2 regions of the Brachybacterium sp. GPGPB12 genome follow, and region 1 is predicted to be linked to the other one. Evidence: riboswitches for the same ligand, from Rfam matches in the RefSeq annotation. Region 1 holds a riboswitch; the other holds the start of a gene.
The links. A riboswitch is a leader RNA that binds a small molecule or an ion and turns the genes downstream of it on or off. The one in region 1 is predicted to bind FMN.
Positions count from the first base shown of each region.

Region 2: linked by a shared signal. The riboswitch ahead of ribD (bifunctional diaminohydroxyphosphoribosylaminopyrimidine deaminase/5-amino-6-(5-phosphoribosylamino)uracil reductase RibD) and the one ahead of pnuC (nicotinamide riboside transporter PnuC) in region 1 are both predicted to bind FMN.

Region 1 covers NZ_CP149573.1:322,136-333,621, forward strand. The annotation lists partial or broken gene tatC (twin-arginine translocase subunit TatC) at 1-1,243, opposite strand, end outside; gene WKH84_RS01705 (twin-arginine translocase TatA/TatE family subunit) at 1,390-1,662, opposite strand; gene WKH84_RS01710 (WYL domain-containing protein) at 1,717-2,685, opposite strand; gene WKH84_RS01715 (hypothetical protein) at 2,598-2,879, opposite strand; gene WKH84_RS01720 (WYL domain-containing protein) at 2,876-3,874, opposite strand; partial or broken gene WKH84_RS01725 (DUF3866 family protein) at 3,943-4,961, shown strand; partial or broken gene WKH84_RS01730 (hypothetical protein) at 4,937-5,287, shown strand; gene WKH84_RS01735 (PH domain-containing protein) at 5,365-5,847, opposite strand; partial or broken gene hisG (ATP phosphoribosyltransferase) at 5,855-6,715, opposite strand; gene WKH84_RS01745 (phosphoribosyl-ATP diphosphatase) at 6,791-7,054, opposite strand; gene pnuC (nicotinamide riboside transporter PnuC) at 7,128-7,835, opposite strand; FMN riboswitch at 7,926-8,044, opposite strand; gene rpe (ribulose-phosphate 3-epimerase) at 8,071-8,757, opposite strand; partial or broken gene WKH84_RS01760 (transcription antitermination factor NusB) at 8,809-10,477, opposite strand; gene fmt (methionyl-tRNA formyltransferase) at 10,474-11,439, opposite strand.
Region 2 covers NZ_CP149573.1:2,372,448-2,383,933, reverse strand. The annotation lists partial or broken gene WKH84_RS13860 (DNA topoisomerase subunit B) at 1-264, opposite strand, end outside; gene WKH84_RS13855 (hypothetical protein) at 242-490, opposite strand; gene ribH (6,7-dimethyl-8-ribityllumazine synthase) at 913-1,395, opposite strand; partial or broken gene ribB (3,4-dihydroxy-2-butanone-4-phosphate synthase) at 1,392-2,823, opposite strand; gene WKH84_RS13840 (hypothetical protein) at 2,820-3,200, opposite strand; partial or broken gene WKH84_RS13835 (riboflavin synthase) at 3,260-3,457, opposite strand; partial or broken gene ribD (bifunctional diaminohydroxyphosphoribosylaminopyrimidine deaminase/5-amino-6-(5-phosphoribosylamino)uracil reductase RibD) at 3,913-4,482, opposite strand; FMN riboswitch at 4,704-4,833, opposite strand; gene WKH84_RS13825 (DciA family protein) at 5,012-5,827, opposite strand; partial or broken gene recF (DNA replication/repair protein RecF) at 5,824-7,082, opposite strand; gene dnaN (DNA polymerase III subunit beta) at 7,102-8,226, opposite strand; partial or broken gene dnaA (chromosomal replication initiator protein DnaA) at 8,714-9,766, opposite strand; gene WKH84_RS13805 (hypothetical protein) at 9,754-10,407, opposite strand; gene rpmH (50S ribosomal protein L34) at 10,857-10,994, shown strand; gene WKH84_RS13795 (ribonuclease P protein component) at 11,161-11,397, shown strand; gene yidD (membrane protein insertion efficiency factor YidD) at 11,485-11,486, shown strand, end outside.

The sequences.
Region 1 (11,486 bases):
CCGCGTTCTCCCCGCGGAGGTCACCTCGATCGCGTCGATGGTCACGACCGGGCGGGACAGCGCGTGCAGCGAGCGCGCGGGTGGACTCCTCGGGGTCGTTGATGCTGAGGCCCAGGGCGCGGGCGAAGTCGTTGCCGCCGCCGGCGGGCACGATCCCGAGCCGTACGGGGGTGCCCGCGACGATCTCTGCGCCGAGCGAGACGGTGCCGTCCCCGCCCACCACGACGAGGGCCGTCAGCGAGTCGCGGACCTCCTCCGCCCGGGCCCTCGCGACGTGCGCGCTGGGACCGGAGAGGTCCACGACCGAGATGCCCGCGAGATGGAGCAGATGCCCCACCTGCCGTCCCACGCGATGGGCGGTGCCCTGGGCGGCGGTGGGGTTCGCGAGCAGGCCGACGCGGAGTCTGCTCACCGGCCGCCCTCGTCGGGCTCGTCGAGCCGGGTGGGGCCGTCGATCTTCTCGACCTCGTCGTCGATGCGGCTGGCCTCGTCGTCGTCGAGGTCCTCGTCGCCGCCGCGCTTCGCCTGGCGCCGGTCGTGGAGCGAGCGCGATGACGATCGCGCCGAAGAACAGGCTCGCGATCGCGGCGGACATCGCGATCAGGGTGATCGGCTCGGGCGTGGGCACCATGACCGCGGTGAAGGCGAAGCTCAGGAAGATGATCCAGCGCCAGGCCTTGAGCATCGCGCGGCCGCTGATCAGGCCCATGAAGTTCAGCAACACCATGACCACCGGCACCACGAACGCGACGCCGAAGGCGAGCATGGTCTTGATCAGCAGGGCGAGGTACTGGTCGTAGGGGATGATCTGCGAGACCGATCCCTCGGTGGGCGTGAAGCTCATCAGCACCGGGACCAGCTGGTTCACGGCCCAGTACCCGGCGACGCGGCCCAGGAAGAACAGCGGGATCGCGGAGCCGAAGAAGCCGATCGCGTACTTGCGCTCGTTCCTGTGCAGGCCCGGCATCACGAACAGCCACACCTGAAGGATGATCATCGGCGAGGAGAGGATCAGGCCGATGTAGGCCGCCATCTGGAGCTTGACGTTGAGCCCCTGGCCGACGCCCTGGAAGTTGATCAGCGACTGGAGGTCGGAGTCCTCGCCCGCGGCCTCGATGGGCGCCTTGACGGCATCGAACACCCACGGGAACAGGAACCATCCGACGATCGAGAAGACGAGCACCGTGACCGCGCTGATGAGCAGGCGGTTGCGGAGCTCGGTGAGGTGCTCGCCGAGGGACATGCGTCCCTCGGGGTCGCGTCCCCTCTTCGTCGCGGGCGCGCCCTGCGCCCGGTCGCGTCCCTGTGTATCACTCGCCACGGATCAGTTTCCTCCCAGCCCGGCAGGACGGGACGGGCACACGGCCCTGCCCCGTCCCGGCGCGGAGCTCAGTCGCGGCGGTAGGGCTCGTCGTCCTCGCGCGGGGCGCGGACGGTCTCGCGGTCGCGGTCCTCGCGGATCTCACGGTCGCGGGGGTCGTACTCGCGGTCGTCGCGAGCGCGGTCGGAGCGGGCGGGACGATCCGACTCGTCCTCGTCGTCCCCGCGCTTCTCGTCGCCGCGCATCTCCTCGACCTCGCTCTTGAAGATGCGCATGGACTTGCCCATGTTGCGCGCGAGTCCCGGAAGCTTGTTGGCCCCGAACAGCAGGATCACGAGCACGATCAGCAAGCACGATCGCCCAGGGGTTGCGGAAGAAGTTCATGGAAGTCCCTTTCAACAGCGCCATGACTCAGCGCAGGCGCGCCCATCATCCCACAGCGGACTGGGCGCCGGACGGGCCGCCACGGCGACGGCTCGGCCCACCGCACGGCGGGTCGTCCCAGGGTAGCGCCTAGCGAGGGCTGTGACGTGCGGCCCCGCGCGCGCCACAGTCACGATCGTGTCTCTGAGCACGGGCGGGGACAGCACCTCGGCGGCGCCGGCGGATTCCAGCACCGCGTCCACCAGCGGTGCCCGCACCGGGCCCTCGAGACGTGCGTAGGTCGCACCGCCACCGGCGCCGTCCGAGCCGTCCTCGCCGGGGCCGCCCCCGCCATCGCGCGACTCGGTGGCGGCGAAGGACTCGGCGATCCAGTGCCCGGCGGGCTCCAGGCGCGACCACACCTCCCCCTCGACACGGCCGGAGAGGTCCGCGTCGACCCCGGGAGCGGACCGGCTCATCGGGGTCCCGTCCGGCAGGATCTCCACGATCCGGTCCAGGCGGAAGCGGCGGCGGCCGCCGGCGAGCTCGCAGTCGGCCACGAGATAGGAGCGCGCCCCGTCGGACTCGATCCGCTCGGGACGGATCCTGCGCACGCTCGTGCCCGAGCGGTCCGTCGAGGAGTAGCGGATGGTCAGCGTCGCCTCGTCGGAGCCCTGCTCGGCGCGCGCCGCGGCGCCCACCGCGGCGAGCACCGTCTCGGCGCGGTCGGCGGTGCGGGCGGCTCGCTCGTCGGCCGAGAGGGCCTCGGCGATCTCCTCGCGGCGCGGGACGGGCGGGGCGGGGGCGCCCTCGGCCGGCGTCTCCCCGGACATGGCGGCCAGCGGCTTCGCCCGGGCGGAGTCGACGACCTGCTCCGCCTCGCCCGCGGCGGGCTCGAGGGCGGCGAGCCCGGCTAGGAGCGCCGTGATCTCGACGGCGCTGAGGCTGAGGGCGCGGCGCGCGGCTCCGCGTTGCGCACCCGCACGGTGCCGTGCTCCCACTCCGCCTCGATGAGGTCCTCCCAGCCGGCGCCCATGTCGCCGCAGACGAAGAGCACCTGCAGGTCGTCGACCAGCCGCTTCTCGCTGACGCCGAGCGCCTCGGCGAGCTCGGCGAGGTCCGCCTCGCCGCGGCTCATGACGAAGGACGCGGCGGAGATCAGGCGCGAGAGGTGGTCGCCGCTCTGCGGGCTCACCCGGATCCGGGGGCGGGGCGCGGCGCGGCGGCTTCGAGGGCATCGAGCGCGGCGACGCCCTCGTGGCGCGCGGCGACCGCCTCGAGCACCTCGGCGATCTCGGCGCGCCAGGCGGCGGGCTCGAGCAGCTCGACCCAGCGCACGTCGGCGAGGACCAGTCGGCGGGTCGCCGGGCGGGGCGACTCGGGAAGTCGCAGCCGCTCGGCCTCGAGCGGGGCGACGGCGCGGTCGCGCAGGGCGAGCGCCTTGTAGGGGGCGGCCCGCAGCGGCGCGGAGGCCCGGTCGTCGCTGTCGAGCATCCGATCGAGCACATCGGCGAGGTCGATGTCGTCGGGGCGGGGTGCCTTCGCGGCGGGGCCCTCGGCGGGGAAGGACTCGATCCTCGAGGCGCGGAACACGCGGGGCGCGTCGCGGTCGCGGTCGTGGCCGTAGACGTACCAGTGCCCGTCGTGGACGCCGACGACCCACGGCTCGACATGGCGGCGCGCGGGGGCGCCGTGCGTGCCGCGATAGGTGAAGCGCACCGAGCGCCCGGTCACCACGGCGTCCAGCAGCGGGGAGAGCACGGGCAGGGACTCGACGGCGCCGCGCGGTGTGCGCCGCAGCAGGTCGGGGTCCGCGTCGTGGCCGAGGCTGAGCGACTTCGCGCGCACGCGCCGGGCCGCTCCTCCGGCCGTCGCGTCGTCCCAGGCGCGGCTCGCGGCGAGCGAGACCGTGTACTCCTCGGTCGTGAGATCGAGCACCGCCGTGGAGGGCGAGGCGTCGATCCGGTAGTGCACGGTGTTCTCGTCCAGCACGTCCCGCTCGGCGACGAGCGGGAGCCCGAGCTCCAGGATCGCGGCCTTGTCGCGCTCGAACATCCGCTCCGCGGCCTGCTCGGACGTCGCCTCGGCGTAGTCGGGGATGACGGAGAAGAGCTTCGCGCGGTCCATCCGCCGTCGCGAGCCGATCGTCATGATGACGTTGAGCAGTCTCTCCACGTTCTTCGAAGCCACCCGCCCAGACTAGCCGGACCGGATCACAGGGATGCGGAGCTTCCGCCGCGCGCCTCTAGGCTGGGGCCATGCTGCGATGGGAACGGGGCACCGTGAGTGCCGTGACCAGCTCCTGGCCCGGAGTGGATCGACTCGAGATCGATCTGGACGACGGGGCGGGGACGCTGAGCGCGATCGCCTACGAGGAGCTCACCGGGCGCCCGCGCGCCGGCGAGCAGGTGTCGCTGAACACCAACGCCGTGCGGCGCGAGCTCGGCACCGGCGGCGACGCCATGATCGTGGCCCGCACCGAGGTGCTCCCCGAGGCCGCCGAGGTGCGAGGCCACATGGTCAAGGCCCGCTACACGCCGATGCAGACCATGGTCGACGCGCTCGACGACCCGGACAGCGAGCACTACGAGACGGTCCGGGAGGCCACCGGCATCGACGGGATGCCGGTGGTGGTCGCGGACCTGCACTCCTCCCTCCCTGCGATCGTCGCCGGGATCCGGGCGCGGCGCCGCTCGGTCCGGATCGTCTATGTGCACACCGATGCCGCGGCGCGCCCGCCGTCTACTCGAGGAGCGCGGCCCGGTCGCGCGAGGCCGGCCTGCTCACCGCCGTGATCAGCGCCGGGCAGTCGTTCGGTGGCGATCTCGAGGCGGTCACGGTCCACTCGGCGCCGCTGGGCGCCCGGCACGTGGTCGGCGCGGACGTCGCGATCGTGATCCAGGGCCCGGGCAATCTCGGCACCGGCACCGGCTGGGGCTTCTCCGGCGTCCAGACGGCGGAGTCGCTCCACGCGGTCTCCGTGCTCGGCGGCGTGCCGATCGCGACCCTGCGGGTCTCCGAGGCCGACGAGCGGGAGCGGCACCGGGGCCTGTCCCACCACTCCTCCACCGCCTACGGGCGAGCGCCGCTCGCCCCGGTGCACTTGCCGGTGCTCCCCCGCTCCGACTCCCGATACAACTCTTTTCATGAGTCCGTGCGGAAACAGGTCAAGAGCACGATCCTGAAGCCGGCGAAGAAGCGCGGCGTCCGCACCACCTCACCGAGGTCGACGCCAAGGGGTCGCGCGATGCGCTCGAGGAGATGCCCGTGCGGATGACCACCATGGGACGGACTCTCGCCGAGGACTACGCCTCCTTCCAGTACGCGGCCCTCGCCGGCGCCGCGCGGCCGAGCAGGTCCGGGCGCCGGCGGCGGCTCGGGCGGCACGAAGGGCGAGTCCAAGGGGCCGAAGGAGCCCAAGGGCGGCACCAAGCGCTAGACGCCTCGGCGCCGGCATGGGCCCGACGGAGTTGCCGGGGACAGGCGACCGACGGAGTTGATCGACGTGAGGTACCAGGAAAGTGGTACCCGACGTCGAACAACTTGCCGTCAGCGCCCTGCGCCGCGGTCGGCGGGGCCGTCCAGCGAGGTTCTTCGACGTGAGGTACCAGGAATGCGGTACCTGAGGTCGAACGACTGCCCGTCCGGCCGTCCGATCCATGTCGGCCGTGCGATCCGCGTCAGCCGCGCTGGGCGTCGCCCTCGCCGTGGGCCTCGCCGCGCTCCTCGACCAGGTGCAGCAGGCGGTGGGCGGCGGAGATCGCCCGCTCCCCGTCGTAGCGCTGGATGGCGTGCAGCGGATGGGTGCGCCCGTCCGCGAGGTCGAGATGAGCCCAGGGATCACCCATCGGGAAGCTGATCCCGAGCACCTCGGGCCACTCGAAGGTCCGGGTGCGCATGAGGTTGCGCACCTCGAGCCCGTCGGGACGGGCGACCACCCGCACCGAAGCCTCGAGATGGCAGAACAGCGCGATGAGCAGACCGATCATGAGCAAGCCGAGCCGTCCGCCGAGCTGGAAGCTCGTGATCATGACCGCGCCGCCGATCATCCCGGCCATCACGATGACGGCGGTGATGTAGGCGGCCCAGCGCACCGCCCGCGGACGGAACACCTCGACGGCGCGTGCGTCGTCGCGGCCCGGGGTCCCTGCGGCACTGCTCATCGGGATCTCAGATGCGGCAGGCCTGGATCGCCGTGACCAGGATGGCGCGGGCGCCGGCCTCGTAGAGCTCGTCCATCATGCGGTGCGCGGAGCGGCTGTCGACCATGGCGCGCACGGCTGACCACTCCCCGCCGTGCGGCGGCGAGACGGTCGGGGACTGCAGGCCGGGGGTGATCTCGACCGCCCGCTCCAGCAGTGCGGAGGGGATGTCGTAGTCGAGCATCACGTACTCGCGGGCGACGAGCACGCCGCGGATGCGCCGCTCGAGCACCTCGAGCGCGTCGTCGCGCCTCGTCGTCCAACTCCATGCCGGGGCGGGAGAAGAGCACGGCCTCGCTGGTCATGATCGCCTCGCCGAAGGGCTCCAGCCCTGCCTCGCGCAGCGTGGTGCCGGTCTCGACGACGTCCGCGATCACCTCGGCGACGCCGAGGCGGATCGAGGACTCGACCGCGCCGTCGAGGTGGACCACCTCGGCGCTGATCCCCCGCTCGGCGAGGTAGTCCTCCACGAGGTTCTCGTAGCTGGTGGCGATGCGGGAGCCCTGCGCGCTCCTCGACGGTGCTGTGCGTTCCGGCGGGCGCGGCGAAGCGGAAGGTGGAGCGGGCGAAGCCCAGCGAGAGGATCTCCTGGGCCGGGGTGCGGGAGTCCAGCAAAGATGTCCTGGCCGGTGATGCCGACGTCGACCGTGCCGGAGCCGACGTACACCGCGATGTCCCGGGGACGCAGATGGAACAGCTCCACCCCGTTGTCCTCGTCGACCACGACCAGCTCCTTGGAGTTGCCGCGGCGGCGGTAGCCGGCCTCCTGGAGCAGGTCGGCGGCGGGGTCGGACAGGGCGCCCTTGTTGGGCACGGCGATGCGGAGCACGGATCCTCCTCGGCCGATGCGGCGGCCTCGAGACGGGTGGGACGGGAAGTCGGGGGTGAGCGGCGCGGGGCCGGCTCAGAGATGTCGGTAGACGTCCTCGAGGGAGATGTCCTTGGCGATCATCATGACCTGGAGGTGGTAGAGCGCCTGGCTCATCTCCATGGCGGCGTCGTCGGTGGACTCGTGCTCGCAGGCCATCCACACCTCGGCGGCCTCCTCGACGATCTTCTTGCCGATCTGATGGACGCCGGCATCGAGCTCCGCGACGGTGCCCGATCCCTCGGGTCGGGTGCGGGCCTTCTGGGTCAGCTCGGCGAACAGTGCCTCGAAATCCTTCACGGGGCCAGGGTACGCGTCCCGGCAGGTGCTCCGCGGTGGAGACCGCCTGCCGGGCACGAGCCTCGCCCGTGGCTCAGCCGCGGCGGACCGTCGGGTCCAGGTGCGCGGTCTCGACCGTGACCCGGTCGGGCTCGGCGTCGCGGCGGTCGCGCACCCGCCACCAGACGAAGAAGCCGGTGAGGGTGAACGCGCCGTAGAAGAGATACATGAACGCGCTCGCGTAGTAGCCGGCGCTCCACAGCAGCGGCACGCCGACGAGGTCGACCGCGACCCAGATCAGCCAGAACTCGACCCAGCCCTTGGCCATGCCGAAGGTCGCCAGCAGGTCGCCCATGAAGATCCAGGCGTCGGCCCAGACCGGCTCGTAGGAGCCCAGCGCCCGGAACAGCGGGGTGAGCGCCGCGGTGCCGCCGACGAGCACGACGAGCAACAGGGCGCGGGTGCCCCAGGAGGCCCAGACGGGCTCGACGGCGGTGCCGTCCTCGTGCTTCGCCTGGCGCCAGCGCACCCAGCCGTAGACGCTGGTGGCGATGAACATGATCTGTCGGCCGGCCTGGCCGAGCAGGTCGACGGAGTTCGGGTTGCCGAAGACGTCGCCGAGGAAGACGGTCAGCAGCAGGGCGTTGCCCAGGATGCCGATGGGCCAGGCCCAGACCTTGCGGCGCATGCCGCCGAGCGCGCTGAGCAGTCCGAAGACGTTGCCGAGCACCTCGCGGAGCAGGAGGAACTGGCCTCCGCCGAATTCGATCTTGGCGTCGAAGAGCCACTGCAGGATGTCCATGTCGGTCCTTTCACCTCGGATGCAGTGGCTCCGGGGGAAAAGGGTTGCCTGCGGGGCTCGGGGAGGCGTGCGCCGTCCCGGGACCTGCGGGACGTGCGCCTCTCATCCAGGCTGTACTGTCGGTGCCGGAATTCCACCGGCTCCACCGCAGAATGCGGGTCGCGGACTGTCACCGCCGGCTCGGACTTTCACCGACCCCGGAGCACGTCACAGGATGTGACGGAGCAAGGATAGGTCAGTGCGCGGCGTGGGCGCCCGCCAGTTCGCGCAGGGCGGAGATCTCCTCGGCGGCGTCGCGGGCCTTGTAGATCGCGGAGCCCGCAACGAAGACGTTCGCGCCCGCCTCGGCGCGGCGCTCGATCGTCTCGCGGCTGACGCCGCCGTCGACCTGGATCGAGACCTCGAGGTTCGCCTCGGAGATCGCGCGGCGGGCCCGACGGATCTTCGGGAGCATCGTCTCGAGGAAGCTCTGCCCGCCGAATCCGGGCTCGACCGTCATGATCAGCAAGATGTCGAACTCGCCGATGATGTCGATCAGCGGCTCGACCGGGGTGGCGGGGCGCAGTGCGACGCCGACCTGGGCGTTCTTGCGGCGCAGGTCGCGGGCGAGCTTGACGGGGGCGCGGGCGGCCTCGAGGTGGAAGGTCACCGAGGAGGCGCCGGCCTCCGCGAAGACGGGGGCCTGGGTGTCGGCGTCCTCGATCATCAGGTGCGCGTCGATCGGGATGGGGTCGCGCTCGACGATCTGCTCGACCATGCTCGGCCCGAAGGTCAGGTTCGGCACGAAGTGGTTGTCCATGACGTCGACGTGGACGCTGTCGGCGCTGGAGATCTTGTCGAGCTCGGCGCCGATGGACATGAAGTCGGCGTTGAGGATGCTGGGGTGGATGAAGCTGGAGTCGGTGGAGTACGAGATGCTCATCAGCTCGGGGTTCCTTCCTCGGTGGGCACGGGGAGCCTGCGCAGCGAGGCAGATGAACATGGCGTCGGTGCCGTGGACGTGGGGCCACAGCTGGACGTCGGGGCCCTCGCCCAGCTCGACCTCGTCCCGCACGGCGGGCAAGCAGGCCGGCGCGGACGGCGGGGCGGGCGTCGAGGCGCTCGACGTCGTCGCGGCGCTTGAGGACGTCGGCGACGATCAGGCGGGTCTCGGCCAGGTGCGGCGAGCAGGTGACATAGGCGACGACGCCGCCGGGCGCGGTCGCATCCAGCGCGGAGGTCAGCAGGTCGCGCTGGATCGCGCCGAGCTGGCCGACGTCGGCGGGGGTGCGGCGCCAGCGGGCCTCGGGCCGGCGGCGCGCGCCCCGAGCCCGGAGCAGGGGACGTCGGCCAGGACGCGGGAGAACTCCCCGGGCCGCTCGGCGCCGATGGTGGTGCCGTCGGCGGTGAGGGTGGTGATCTCGCGACCGGCCTCGCGCAGGCTCGCCACCGCGCGGTCCACCAGCTCGGTGCGGTGCTCCTGCGGCTCGACGGCGAGGAGGTCGGCGTCGTGGTCGATGGTGAGCCCGCCGAGCAGGGCGGTCTTCCCGCCGGGGCCCGAGCAGAGGTCGAGCCAGTGGGCGTCGTCGGCGAGGACGAGGTCGTCGGCGCCGAGCGCGAGGGAGAGGGCCGCGAGCTGGGAGCCCTCGTCCTGGACGGCGACGCGGCCCTGCTTGACCAGGTCCATGCCGCCGGGGTCGCCGGAGGGCCAGGCGGCGGCGAAGACGGAGAGCCGGCCCCGGCTCGCGCCGTGGTCGATCAGCTCGTCGAGGTCGGTCAGGCCCGGGCGCATCACCAGCGAGACCGCGGGGGCCTGGTTCTGCGCCTCGAGCGACTGATCGATCTCGTCGCGGGAGCGGCCGTTCCCGGCGAGGGCGTCGGACAGGGCCCGCACCACCCAGCGGGGGTGGGAGTGGACGACGGCGAGATGCCCGGTGGGGTCCTTCTCGCGGTCCGGGGCGACCTCCGCGATCCAGGTGGCGAGGTCCTTCTCCCCCACCCGACGCAAGACGGCGTTGGCGAAGCTCGCACCTCCCGCGCCGACCTCGGCGCGGGCCAGGGCCACGGTCTCGGAGGTCGCGGCGTGCGGGGCGACGGTCATGTCCAGCGGCTGGTAGGCGCCGAGGCGGAGCACGTCCAGCGCCGCCGGCTCGACCTTCGCCAGCGGTCGGTCCACGCAGGCGGCGATGATCGCGTCGAGCCGGCCCTGGGCGCGCAGCGAGCCGTAGAACAGCTCGGTGGTGAAGGCGGCGTCGCGGCCGGAGACGCGGTGGTCGCGCGGCGAGGCGGGGCAGGACGAGGTTCGCGTAGGAGTCCTCCTCGCGCACCAGGCGCGACCCCTCGAGGGCGACCTGGCGGGAGGGGGTGGAGGCGCGGGAGCGCTCGGAGGGGCGGGAGGAGGACCAGCCGCGGCGCGGGCCGCCCTGGCCGCGCGAGCCGGAGCGCTCGCGGCCCTGCGTGTCGCGGGGTCGGTCACGACGGTCGTCCCGCCGACCACCCCGGTCATCGCGCCGGTCGCCGCGATCGTCCTGTCGGTTGCCGCGGTCGTCCCGTCGGTCGCCGCGCCGGTCGTCCCGGCCTCGGCGATCGTCGCGGCCTCCCCGGTCGTCCCGGCCCCGCCGGCTGTCGTCGTGGCGGCGCCCGCCGCGTCGGTCCTCGCTCATGCGCGTGCTCCGTCCTGCTGGTCGTCCTCGAAGCGGGCGTCGGGGCCGAGCCCCGCCCCGCGTGCCCAGTCCGCCGCGCGCATCGGGCGCTTCCCCGCCGGGGCGAGGGTCGCGATGGCGAGCGGGTCGGTGCCGGTGCCCACGAGCACCTGTCGCTTGGTGGCCGCGAGCGCGCCGGGGGCCGACGGGGCGCTCGCGCGCGAGGCCTCCTCGACGGCCTCGAGGCCGAGGATCTTGGTGCGGGCGCCGTCCAGGAGCGTCCACGCGCCGGGTCGCGGGCTCATGCCGCGGATGTGCGCGGAGACCTCGTCCGCCGGACGGGTCCAGTCGATCCGGGCCTCGGCGGTGGTGAGCTTCGCGGCGTGGGTCGCGGCCGCGTGGTCCTGCGGGGTGAGGGTCGCGGTGCCGTCCTCGAGCGCGTCGAGGGCCTCGAGCAGCAGCGCGGCGCCGTCGTCGGCCATCCTCTCGAGCGGCTCTCCGGAGGTCTCGAACTCGCCGATGGCGGTGGGGGCGGCGGCGATCACGTCGCCGGTGTCCAGGCCCTTCTCGAGGCGGAACACGCTCATCCCGGTCTCGCGGCGGCCGGCGAGCACAGCCCGCTGGGCGGGAGCGGCGCCCCGCGGCTCGGGCAGGAGGGAGAAGTGGAGGTTCACCCAGCCGTGGCGGGGGATCTCGAGCGTCCCAGGCGGCACGAGGTTGCCGTAGGCGACCACGGGCGCGGCGTCCGGGGCGAGATCGCGCGCCTGTTGCTGCACCTCTTCATCCCGCGGCGTGGTCGGGGTGAGCACCGGCACCCCGGCCTCGAGGGCGAGGGACTTCACCGGGGACGGGGTGAGCCTGCGCCCGCGGCCGGAGGGGGCGTCGGCGCGGGTGAGCACGCCGACCACCTCGTGGCGGGAGTCGAGCAGGGTGCGCAGGGAGGGGAGGGCGGCCTCGGGGGTGCCGGCGAAGAGGAGACGCATGATGGCCCGAGTCTACGGTCCCACCGGCGGCTCCTGTCGGGCCGTGC
Region 2 (11,486 bases), 1.9 Mb from region 1:
GCCGGAGACGGCGTAGCCGCCGCCGCCGAACTTGCCGCCGGCGTGCGCGACGGTGAGCACCAGCTCCACGGCGGGCTTGTTCTCGGTGGGGTGCATGTCCACGGGGATGCCGCGGGCGTGGTCGACGACGCGCACGCCGCCGTCGGCGAGGAGGGTGACCTCGATGGTGTCGCCATGGCCGGCCATCGCCTCGTCCACGGAGTTGTCGACGATCTCCTGGACCATGTGGTGCAGGCCGCGCTCACCGGTGGAGCCGATGTACATGCCGGGACGCTTGCGGACCGCCTCGAGGCCCTCGAGGACGGTGATGTCCGAGGCCTCGTAGTGCTCGGGCGCACGGGCCGCCTTCTCGCCCGCGGTGGTCGGCGCCGGGACCGCGGGGGCCGTCGCCGCCTCGGGGGCCGGTCTTTGCGCCGCCCGCTCCCGGTGACGGGTCCGAGGTGCCCTCGGGCAGGTCCTGGTCGGGCATGGGGCGGTCGCTGTCGCTCACCTGATGTGGCTCCTCGCAGTCCGGTCGTCCCTCGGTCGGAAGGACCGAGGGTGGTCCGGCGGCACCGTGCGGCGGTGTCCCTGCGGCCCGACGCGTGCGGGATCCGCAGGAGCTTCTCGCGCACGCGCGCGAGCGGCACCCGCAGGCCTCGGCGATCGGGCCGACGGCATCGAGGTGACCGGGCCGCTTCGACCCCGGTCGACGTCGGCCGAACCGCCCTCATTCTATCGGAGAACGGGTGCTGGGCCTATTCGACGCCCCGTTCCTGTGGACGACGCGACGCTGACCCCGTCCCAGACGCTCCGTGACGGCCTCTTCAACGCGCTCCGGGAGCCTCGGATGGGGGCGGGTACGCCCGAGGGGGTCCGGAGGCGGCACAGGCGCGCCTGGGATGTCCGCTCTCGGGCGTCCCGCGACGGGGCTCAGCGGGCGGCGTCCGGGAGCCCCGCGAGCACCTCGGCGGTGGCGAGCGCCGCCGCGGCCGCCTCGTGCCCCTTGTCCTCCACGGAGCCGGGCAGGCCGGCCCGATCCCGCGCCTGCTCGTCGGAATCGCAGGTCAGGAGCCCGAAGCCGACGGGGACGCCGTGGTCGAGGGACACCCGGTTCAGCCCGTCGGTCGCCGCGGAGCAGACGTAGTCGAAGTGCGGGGTGCCGCCGCGGATGACGACGCCGAGGGCGATCACGGCCTCGTGGCCGCGGGCGAGGCGGTCCGCGACCACGGGCGACTCGAAGGAGCCGGGCACGCGCACCAGGGTGGGCCGGTCGATGCCGGCCTCGGCGCAGGCGCGCAGGGCGCCGGCGACCAGGCCGTCCATCACCTCCTCGTGCCAGGACGCGGCGACGATCGCGACGCGGGCGTCGGGGCGGGCGGTGATCTGCGGGGTGGGGGCGCCGTGGCCGCTCATCGGGTTCCTCCGTGGGTGGGTGAGGGGGTGGGGGCAGGGGTGGGTTCGGTGATGGATTCGGCGGTGGCGGCAGTGGCGAGCGCGGGAAGCCCGGTCAGGTGGTGGCCCAGCCGGTCCCGCTTGGTGGTGAGATACGCGAGGTTCTCGGGAGTGGGGTGGGCCTCGAGGTCGAGGACCCGGTGCATGCGCGTGCCGCCGGCGCGCAGGGCGTCGGCCTTCTCGGGGTTGTGGGTGAGCAGGTCGATCGTGGTGACGCCGAGGTGCTCGAGGATCCGCGGGACCGCGGCGAAGCCGCGCTCGTCCACGGGCAGTCCGAGGTCGAGGTTCGCCTCGACGGTGTCGCGGCCCGCGTCCTGCAGGGCGTAGGCGCGCGCTTCTGGACCAGGCCGATGCCGCGGCCCTCGTGCCCGCGCAGCGCCACCAGCACGCCGCGGCCGGCGGTGGAGATCCGGGCGAGGGACTCCTGCGGCTGGGGCCCGCAGTCGCAGCGCAGCGAGCCGATCACGTCACCGGTCACGCACTCGGAGTGGACGCGCGTGAGCACGGGCTCCTCCCCGGTGACGTCCCCGGCCACGAGCACCAGGTGCTCCGCCGTCCCCTCCCGCACGGCGAGGGCGCGGAAGGCGCCGTGGGCGGAGGGCGCGGCACCGCCTCGGTGACCTCGAGCGGGGTCGGATCCGGCGCGGCCATGGGACCGGCCGACGGAGCCGACGGACTGGTCGACGTGACCGACGGGCTGGCGGCCGGCGCCTCGGCGGCCTGGTCGGACTCCGTTGCCGTCACCGGCTCCTGGGCCGCTCCCGCCGCCTCACCGATCTCCCGCCGGTGCGCGGCGAGGTCCTCGATGGAGATCATGGCCAGTCCGTGCTGGTCGGCGAAGGCGCGAAGCGCTGGGCCGCGCCGCATGGTGCCGTCGTCGTGGACGAGCTCGACGATCATCCCGACCGCGGGCAGACCTGCCATCCGTGTGAGGTCCACGGCGGCCTCGGTGTGGCCGCGCCGCTCGAGCACCCCGCCGGCCTTCGCCCGCGCGGCGCGACGTGCCCGGGCCGGATCAGGTCGCTCGGGACTGCGGCGGGATCGGCGAGGACGGTGAGGGTGCGGGCCCGGTCCGCGGCGGAGATGCCGGTGGTGACCCCTCTCGGCCGCGTCGACGGTCAGGGTGTACGCGGTGCGGAAGGGGTCCGCGTTGTCGGCGACCATCAGCGGCGGCTCGAGGGCGTCGGCCCGCTCGGCGCTCATCGGCGCGCACAGCGACCCGCTCGAGTGCCGGACCGCGAAGGCGACCTGGGCGGGGGTGGCGGTCGCGGCGGCGAGGATAAGGTCCCCCTCGTTCTCGCGGTCCTCGTCGTCCACCACCACGACGGGCCGGCCGGCGGCGATCTCCGCAATCGCGGCGGGCACGGGATCCAGGCGCAGGCCGGTCATCGTCCCTGCTCCGTCCCGGTCACGGCCTCCGGGGCGCGCGCGGGCAACAGACCGGCGGTGAGCTTCTCGACGTACTTCGCGAGCACGTCGACCTCGAGGTCCACGCCCTCGCCGACGGAGCGGGCGCCGAGGGTGGTGCGCTCGAGGGTCTCGGGGATCAAGCCGATCGTGACCACGTCGCCGTCGATCGCGGCGACGGTGAGGCTGACCCCGTCCACGGCGAGGGAGCCCTTGGGCACCACGTAGCGGGCCAGCCCCTCCGGCAGGCGCAGGCGCGAGAGGGTGGTGCCGGACTGCTCGTCGCGGGAGAGGATCTCGCCGACGCCGTCCACGTGGCCCTGCACGATGTGCCCGTCCAGGCGGCCGTCGGCCCGCACGCGCGCTCGAGGTTCACGCGGTCGCCGGGGCGGAGCGTGCCGAGCGTGGTCGCGGCGAGAGTGGTGGCGATGACGTCGGCGCTCCACGTCTCCCCGACGACGGCGGTGACGGTGAGGCAGCGACCGTTGACGGCGATCGAGTCGCCGAGGGCGATGCTCTCGAGCACGCGCGGGGAGCGGATCCGCAGAGCGGCGGGGTCGGCGCCGAGGTCGAAGGCCTCGACGGTGCCGAGCTCCTCGATGATTCCGGTGAACATGGTGGTGTCCTTCCTGGTCAGGCCGGGGTGGGAGTGGTGCGGGGGCGGAGGGTGAGGCGCAGATCGGCCGCGCCGCCGGGCGTGGGCGCGGGGCGACGTCGACCAGTTCCAGGTCGAGCCGCTCGGCGAGGGTGGTGATCCCGAGGTCGGCGACGCCGGGGCGGCCGGCGCCGAGCAGAGTGGGGGCGAGGTGCACGATCAGCTCGTCGACGAGCCCGGCGCGGAGGAAGGCGGCGGCGAGGGTGGGTCCTCCCTCGAGCGGCGACGTGCCGGATCCCGCGGTCGAAGAGCGTCGCGAGCGCGGCCGACGGGTCGCGGGTGGGCAGGTGCGGCCGCCTCCCCGGCGCCCTCTGTCGCGGGGAGGTCCTCCACCTCGGAGGTGCCCACCACGACGCGCGCGGCTGGCGGGCGTGGAGGGTGCCGTCCGGCCGACGGGCCGTCAGCGTCGGGCGGTCGCTGCGGGCGGTGCCGGTGCCGACGAGGACGGCATCGCAGGTGGTGCGCGACCGGTGGACCTCCTCGCGGGCGGCGGGGCCGGTGATCCATCGGCTGGTGCCGTCGACGGCGGCGGCGCGGCCGTCGAGAGTGAGCGCGGTCTTCGCCGTGACCAGCGGCCGGGACGCGCCGAGGCCGTGCTCCCAGCCGCGGTTCAGGGCCGCGGCCGTGGCGGCGAGATCGGCGGGAACGTCGCCGACGACCTCGACCCCGGCCGCGCGCAGGCGGTCGATTCCACCCGCGGCCTGCGGGTTCGGGTCCTGCCTCGCGACGACGACGCGGGAGATCCCGGCCTCGAGGAGCGCCTGGGTGCAGGGGCCGGTGCGGCCGGTGTGGTCGCAGGGCTCGAGGGTGACCACGGCCGTCGCGCCGCGCAGAGTCGCGGCGGCTCCCGGCGCCTGCCGGGCGCGGGCGAGGGCGTCGGCCTCGGCGTGGGCGGTGCCGGCCCCGCGGTGACGGCCCTCGGCGAGGACGGTCCCGTCGGCGGCGAGGAGCACGCGACCGACGCGGGGGTTCGGGCCGAACGGCACGGCGGGGTCCGCGGCGATCTCGAGCGCGCGGCGCGCGCGGCGGTCTCCGCGGGGGTGATCCCTGGCCGGTCGCTTGGCGGGGCGTCCTGCGTGGTGCCGGGGTCCATGGCCTCTCCTCCGTCCGCTGCTCGCGATCCCGGAGGGAGAGGAAGAGACGGGACGACGTCACCGGGGGCGCCGGCCGGGCCCGGAGGGTCGGCAGGTACGCCAGGCGACGTCGACCGCGTGCGCTTCCCATCCGGACTCTCACCGTCGGTCCAGGAGTTCCACCTGGTCAGCCTCGGGCCATGGGCCCTCGGGTCGCGGACTGTCACCGCCGGCTCGGAATTTCACCGACCCCAGTGCACGCGAGCATCATCAGCTCGTCGAGAGCACACCGTAGCAGGGGCGGCCGGGAGGATGACGGCGGATGAACGCCCGATCAGGCTCCATCAACCCGCTGACCTCCTACCGCTCGTCCCTCGCAGCACGTCGATCAGGCTCCACCCACCCGCTGACCTCCTACCGCTCGTCCCTCGCAGCACGTCGCTCAGCCATACGTATCCCGGGGGCCGCGCCAGGTCACCGTCCGTCGACCCTTCTTCCAGCCGCGCTCGGCGGCGGCCGGGCCGGTGACCTTCAGCTCCGAGACGACGTGGGAGCCGACGTGCTCCTCGATGGTGGTGATCAGCTGAGGGGTGAGCATCCGCAGCCGCGCCGCCCACGCCGAGGAGGAGGCGCTGACCACGAGCACCCCGTCCTCGAAGGAGACCGGCCGGCAGTGCGTCGCGAGGCGCTCCCCGACGATCACGTCCCACTCGTCCAGCACCCGTCCGGTGCTCATCCCGGCGTTCCAGCCGAGGTTCCCCAGCACCTTCTTCAGCACCAGCTCGATGCCCTGCGGATCCCGCGGGTCCGGGCGCGAGCCGGAGTAGCCCGGCGCCCGGCCGGACCGGTCGCGCACGTCCCTGGCCTGCGTCTTCGCGGAGATCGGGAAGAGGCCGCGGTCACGGGCAGCGGCACGGGAGCGGTTGACGGTGCGGCGTGCGAGCTCGAAGGGATCCGCCGGCGCCGGCAGGTCCGGCGGATCGTAGAGCACCTGCTCCTCGCGGTCGGGATCCCCGGGGGCGACGGGCGTCCGTGCCCCGGAGCGGGACGCGACGGGCCCACCAGCCCCCTCGGCGCCCGGCCGCGCTCCACCGCGGGCCCGCTCGGCACCGTCCCCGCCGCGGGCACCACCCCGCGGGGGCGCGGCGGCCGGAGCCGTCGGCGAGGACGCCTGCTCCTCGGACGCCGCCGCCGCCCCACTCCAGGTGCCGAGCCCGTAGGGGTTGGCGATCCTCGGGCGCGGAGCACCGCCGTTCATCGCAGCCCGCCCCCGGCGCGCGGGACCGCCTCGCCGAGCGTCACGTCGACCACGTGGATCTCGCCGTCGAGGGAGGCGGGGATGTCGGTGTCGTTCGCGGTCGTGATCAGCACCTGCGAGGCGTCGGTGACGATCCGGCCGAGCCGCTCGCGGCGATGCACGTCCAGCTCGCTGAAGACGTCGTCGAGGATGAGAATCGGCTCGCCGTCGCCGAGGTCGCCCTCCTCGAGACGCAGCAGGTCGTAGCTGGCCAGGCGCAGGGCGAGCGCGAGAGACCAGGACTCGCCGTGGCTCGCGTAGCCCTTCGCGGGGAAGTCGTGCAGGCGGATCTCGAGGTCGTCGCGGTGCGGCCCGGTGAGGTTCGTGCCGCGGTCGATCTCCTCGTCGTGGCGTGCGGAGACCAGGGCGAGCAGGACGTCGTGGATCTCGCGGGTGCCGGGCGGCTCCCCGGGCGCGGCGCCGAGCTCGTCGAGCACGTCGGAGCGGTAGCGGACGTCCGCCGGGGAGGCGACCTCGCCGCGCTGGTCAGGGGGCAGGTCGAGCGCCTGCTCGGCCCCCTCGTCGGTCGAGACCCGCAGGTAGGAGTACCCCAGGTGCGGGCGCAGACGGTTCACGAGGTGGAGCCGGGCACGCAGCGGCTCGGCGCCGTGGCGGGCGAGCCGCTGGTCCCAGACCTCGAGCGTGGAGGCCGCGGACTCGGCCGGGTCCAGCCCGCCGACGCGCGCCCCGAGCCGCCCCGCCGCATCGAGCGCATCTGCTTGAGCAGGTTGCCGCGCCGCTTGAGGACCCGGTCGTAGTCGGCCTTGATCGACGCGAAGCGGGGCGCGATCTCGAACAGGAGCTCGTCGAGGAAGCGGCGCCTGCCCTCCGGATCGGCCTTGACCAGTCCCAGGTCCTCCGGGGCGAAGAGCACTGCCCGCACCTCGCCGAGCAGGTCGCGCGCCCGGGAGACGTTCTGCCCCTGGAGCCGGGCGCGGTTCGCCTTGCCGGGGGTGATCTCGAGGTCGATCTGCAGGGGCCGGCCGGCGCGTTCGAAGCTCGCACGGACGATCGCGGTGGACTCGCCGCGGTGCACGAGCGCGGCGTCGTGGGGGACGCGGTGGCTCGAGAGCGTCGCGAGGTACCACAGCGCCTCGACGATGTTGGTCTTGCCCTGCCCGTTCGGGCCCACCATGACGGTGATGCCGGGACGGACGGGCAGGCGCAGCCGCCGGTAGGAGCGGAAGTCGGTGAGTTCGAGGGCGGTCAGGTGCACGGAGGGAGCTCGCCCTCCCTCAGATCCGCATCGGCATGATGAGGTACCGGTAGGAGTTGTCGGGCTCGCCCTCGAGCGAGTCCTGCCCGGTCATCACCGAGGGCTTGATCGAGTCGGTGAAGGTCAGGCGCGCGAACTCGCTGCCGAGCGCGCCGAGGCCGTCGAGCAGGAAGCCCGAGTTGAAGCCGACGACGAGGTCCTCGCCCTCGAGCCGCGCCTCGAGCACCTCGCTGGCCTGGGCGTCGTCGCCGGCGCCGGCCTCGAGCGCGACCTGGCCCTCGGAGAACGACAGGCGCACGGGGGTGTTCCGCTCGGCGACCAGGGAGACGCGCTTGACCGCGTCGATCAGCGCGCCGGTGGAGACGACGGCGGTGATCGCGGTGGTCTCGGGGAACAGTCGTCGCACCGGCGGGTAGTCGCCGTCGACGAGGGTGGAGGTGGTGCGGCGGCCGCCGGCCTCGAAGCCGATCAGGTTCGCGGAGTCCTCGTCGGACAGCGCGATCTCGACGCCGCCGCCGGTCGCGAGCGAGCGGGCGACCTCGTGGAGGGTGCGGCCGCGGACCAGGGCGGTGAGCTCGGCACCGGGCGACGAGGGGTTCCAGGTCAGCTCGCGCGCCGCCAGGCGGTAGCGGTCGGTGGCCATCAGGGTCATGGTCTCGCCGCTGATCTCGACCTTCACACCGGTCAGCGGCGGGAGGGTGTCGTCCTTCGAGGCCGCGACGGTGACCTGCGAGATCGCCTCGGAGAACACGTCGGCCGCGACGGTGCCGGCGACCGGGGGCATGGTGGGCGGCTGCGGGTACTCCTCGACCGGGAGGGTCGCGAGGGCGAAGCGGGCGCCGCCGCAGCGGACCTGGAGCTTCGTGCCCTCGAGCGCGACGGTGACGTCCTTGTTCGGCAGGGCACGGACGATGTCCGAGAGCATGCGCCCCTGGACCAGCACCTCGCCCGGTCGCTCGATCTCCGCCTCGAGACGGATCTGGGCGCTGACCTCGTAGTCGAAGGTCGAGAGCTGCGGCTCGCCGCCCGCATCGGCGACGATGCGCACGCCCTGCAGGATCGGCATCGCCGGACGGACAGGGAGGGTGCGGGTGGCCCAGGAGACGGCGTCGCCGAGGACGCCGCGGTCGAGGTGGAACTTCACCGTTGCCACTCCTTCGCAGTGGTCGAAAGCCTGATCGTGATCGAACGGTGGACAGCGTATCGGTTCCCGGAGCCCTCCGACGACACACCGCTGCAGATCCTTGACTTCCGCCCCTGCTCCTCCGTGCTCCTCGGCCGCTGTTGCCGACCCCCGCCCTCCACATCCACGACGAGCAAGAAACTACAGACCTCATCATCACGGCTGTGGATCTCGTGGATAACCGACATCTCAGCAGGTCACAGCCGACACTGTCGACGTGGACGACTCGTCGACAATCACAGGAAGCTCGTGCACGACCTGTGCACGGATCGCCGCCGCCGTCAGATTCCTGTCATTCCTCCGTGCACATCGTCTCCTGCGCAGATGCTCGTCCTTCCACACTGTCCACAGAGTTATCCACAATTGGGGAGAACGTCGGCCTGACCTGGGATGACATTTTCCGGCGCGCTCACGCGGTCGGCTCCGTCACTGCCGTGTCGTTCCCTCGTCACTTCCGGGCCGAGGAGCTCGAGCTCTTGATCCTCGCCGTGAGCTCCGTGACCTGGTTGAAGATCGCCCGGCGCTCCTTCATCAGCTCGCTGATCTTCTTGTTCGCGTGCATGACGGTGGTGTGGTCGCGGCCGCCGAACTCCTCGCCGATGCGGATCAGCGGCATGTCCGTCAGCTCCCGGCACAGGTACATGCCGATCTGCCGCGCGGAGACGAGGCGCCGGCGCGGGCCGGTGCCCACGATCTCCTCCACCGACAGCCCGAAGTAGGTCGCGGTCTGGGCGATGATCGTCGAGGCCGTGATCTGAGCGCCGTCGTCGTGGGAGAGCAGATCCTTCAGCACGGACTCGGCGAGGGTGACGTCCATCGGCTGGCGGGAGAGGGAGTGCGCGCCTGCACGCGGATCAGCGCGCCCTCGAGCTCGCGGATGTTGGTGGCGATGTGGCTGGCGATGTACTCCAGCACGTCGTGCGGCACCTCGCCGGTGTTCTCCTGGGCGACCTTCTTGCGCAGGATCGCGATGCGGGTCTCGAGGTCCGGCGGTCGCGTCCGTCATCAGGCCCATCTCGAAGCGGGAGCGCATCCGGTCCTCGAAGCCGCCGAGCTCCTTCGGCGGCAGGTCCGAGGTGATCACGATCTGCTTGTCCGAGTTGTAGAGCGTGTTGAAGGTGTGGAAGAACGCCTCCATCGTCTCCGGTGCCCGCCGCAGGAACTGGATGTCGTCGATGAGCAGGATGTCGATGTCGCGATAGCGGCGCTGGAACTCCTGCGCCTTGCCGAACTGGCCGGACTGCACCGAGTTGATGAACTCGTTGGTGAACTCCTCGGAGTTCACATAGCGCACCACCACGTCGGGGTAGAGGCTCTGGGCGTAGTGGCCCACCGCGTGCGACAGGTGGGTCTTCCCCAGACCGGATCCGCCGTAGATGAACAGCGGGTTGTACGCCTTCGCCGGCGTCTCCGCCACGGCCGACGCGGCCGCCTGCGCGAAGCGGTTCGAGGAGCCGATCACGAAGGTGTCGAAGGTGTACTTGCTGTTCAGGCGGGAGTCCTCGCCGAGGGTCGAGCCGCCGGAGGGGCGGGTCGGCGCGGGGCCGGGCCCGGGGAGGGAGCGGAGGCGCCGCTGAGCGCGGACATCCCCGCGTAGGCGCTGGGATCGTCGGCCGCGGAGCCGTGGAACTCGTCCTCCCCGCGGCCGAAGTGCGAGGCGGCGGAGGCGGCCGAGTCCGAGGTCTTGCTCGAGGGCGCGCGGGCCGGCCGGAGGCGGACTCGGACGGGAGCACGGTGCCGCGTCCACGACGGAAGGGCGGGGTGTGGACATCCCCCGTGGAACTGTCCACATCGTTGTCCACAGGATGTGCACTTCGGGGTGCGGAGGAGGAGGTCAGCGGCGGTGCAGGGGCCTCGTCCTCGTCGTCCCCCTCCAGCAAGCAGCGACTCGTCGACCGTCACGGCGAAGCGGAGGTCCGTGCTGGCGGCCTCGCTGAGGGCGGCCTTCAGGGATCCCGCGATCCGGTTCTCGATCAGCTCCTTCGCCGAGGTGGAGGGCACGGCGAGCAGGGCGGTGTCCGCGACCACGGCCATCAGGCGGGAGAGGGTGAGCAGGGCCATCACGCGCTGGGAGACGGTGTCGTCGCGGCGCAGGATGCTCAGCGTGCTGTCCCAGATCGCGTCGGCGTTCGCCTCCGGCATCAGGTGTCCCCCTCAGGTCTCGGGCGCGGGTCGCCACAGTTTTCCACATTATCCTCACCGCTTTGGATCGCCGATGTGGACAACAGGTCGGGGTTCCGCCTCCGACGTGACCGGGACGACCGCGACGATGTGAGCGGCGCCGCCCCGTCGGGCGCCCCCGGGCCGGAGGGGCAGGACCCGAAGGGCACGACGGGCCCTCGGGGCCGTCGCGACACGCCCCCGGAAGTGAGAATCGGGCCACAACCGGCCGTCAGCGGGGCTCCTCCGTTGACCACGTGCACCCCCGCGCCTAAAATCGTGCAGTCAACGCGCGCGCCGCCCGACGGCACCGTCCCGATGTGGGACACGGCGACCGCCCCGCCCCGGCGGGTGCGCCCGGACATCCGTTCGCGCAGCGAGACCACACGCCACCGCGAGGGGCACGCCGGTGCCCACGATCGAGGAGAACCATGAGCAAGCGCACGTTCCAGCCGAACAACCGCCGCCGCGCCAAGAAGCACGGCTTCCGCGCCCGCATGCGCACCCGCGCCGGTCGCAGCATCCTGAACGCCCGCCGCGCCAAGGGCCGCGCCGAGCTCTCCGCCTGAGACGACGGTGACCAGGGCCGAGGCGTCACGTCGTCGTGTACTGGTCTAGTCGCCGGCTCCACAGCGGCGACGAGTTCCGTGCGGTCACCCGCGGTGGCGCGCGCGCGCTCGATCCCACGTGGTCGTGCACCTGACCCTGCTCACGCAGGGGGAGGAGGCACCCCGCGTGGGATTCGTCGTGTCCAAGAAGATCGGCAACGCCGTGGTGCGCAACCGCGTCACGCGGCGCCTGCGCGAGATCGTGCGCCCGCATCTCGAGACCCTCCCCGCCGGCGGCCGCGATCGTCGCGGGCGCGCGCCGGGCATCGAGGCGCGACCCTTCGCCGAGCTCCGCGAGGACGTGGACTCGGCGCTCGCCTCCGCCTTCCGCAAGCTCGCCCGCCGCGAGGAGCGGTCGCGGTGAGCGCCGGCCCGCCGGAGCGCGCGCGAGGTCGCGAGAGCGCGGCGCGCCGATTGGGACGCCTGCCGCGCCGGTCGCTGATGCTTGCCGGT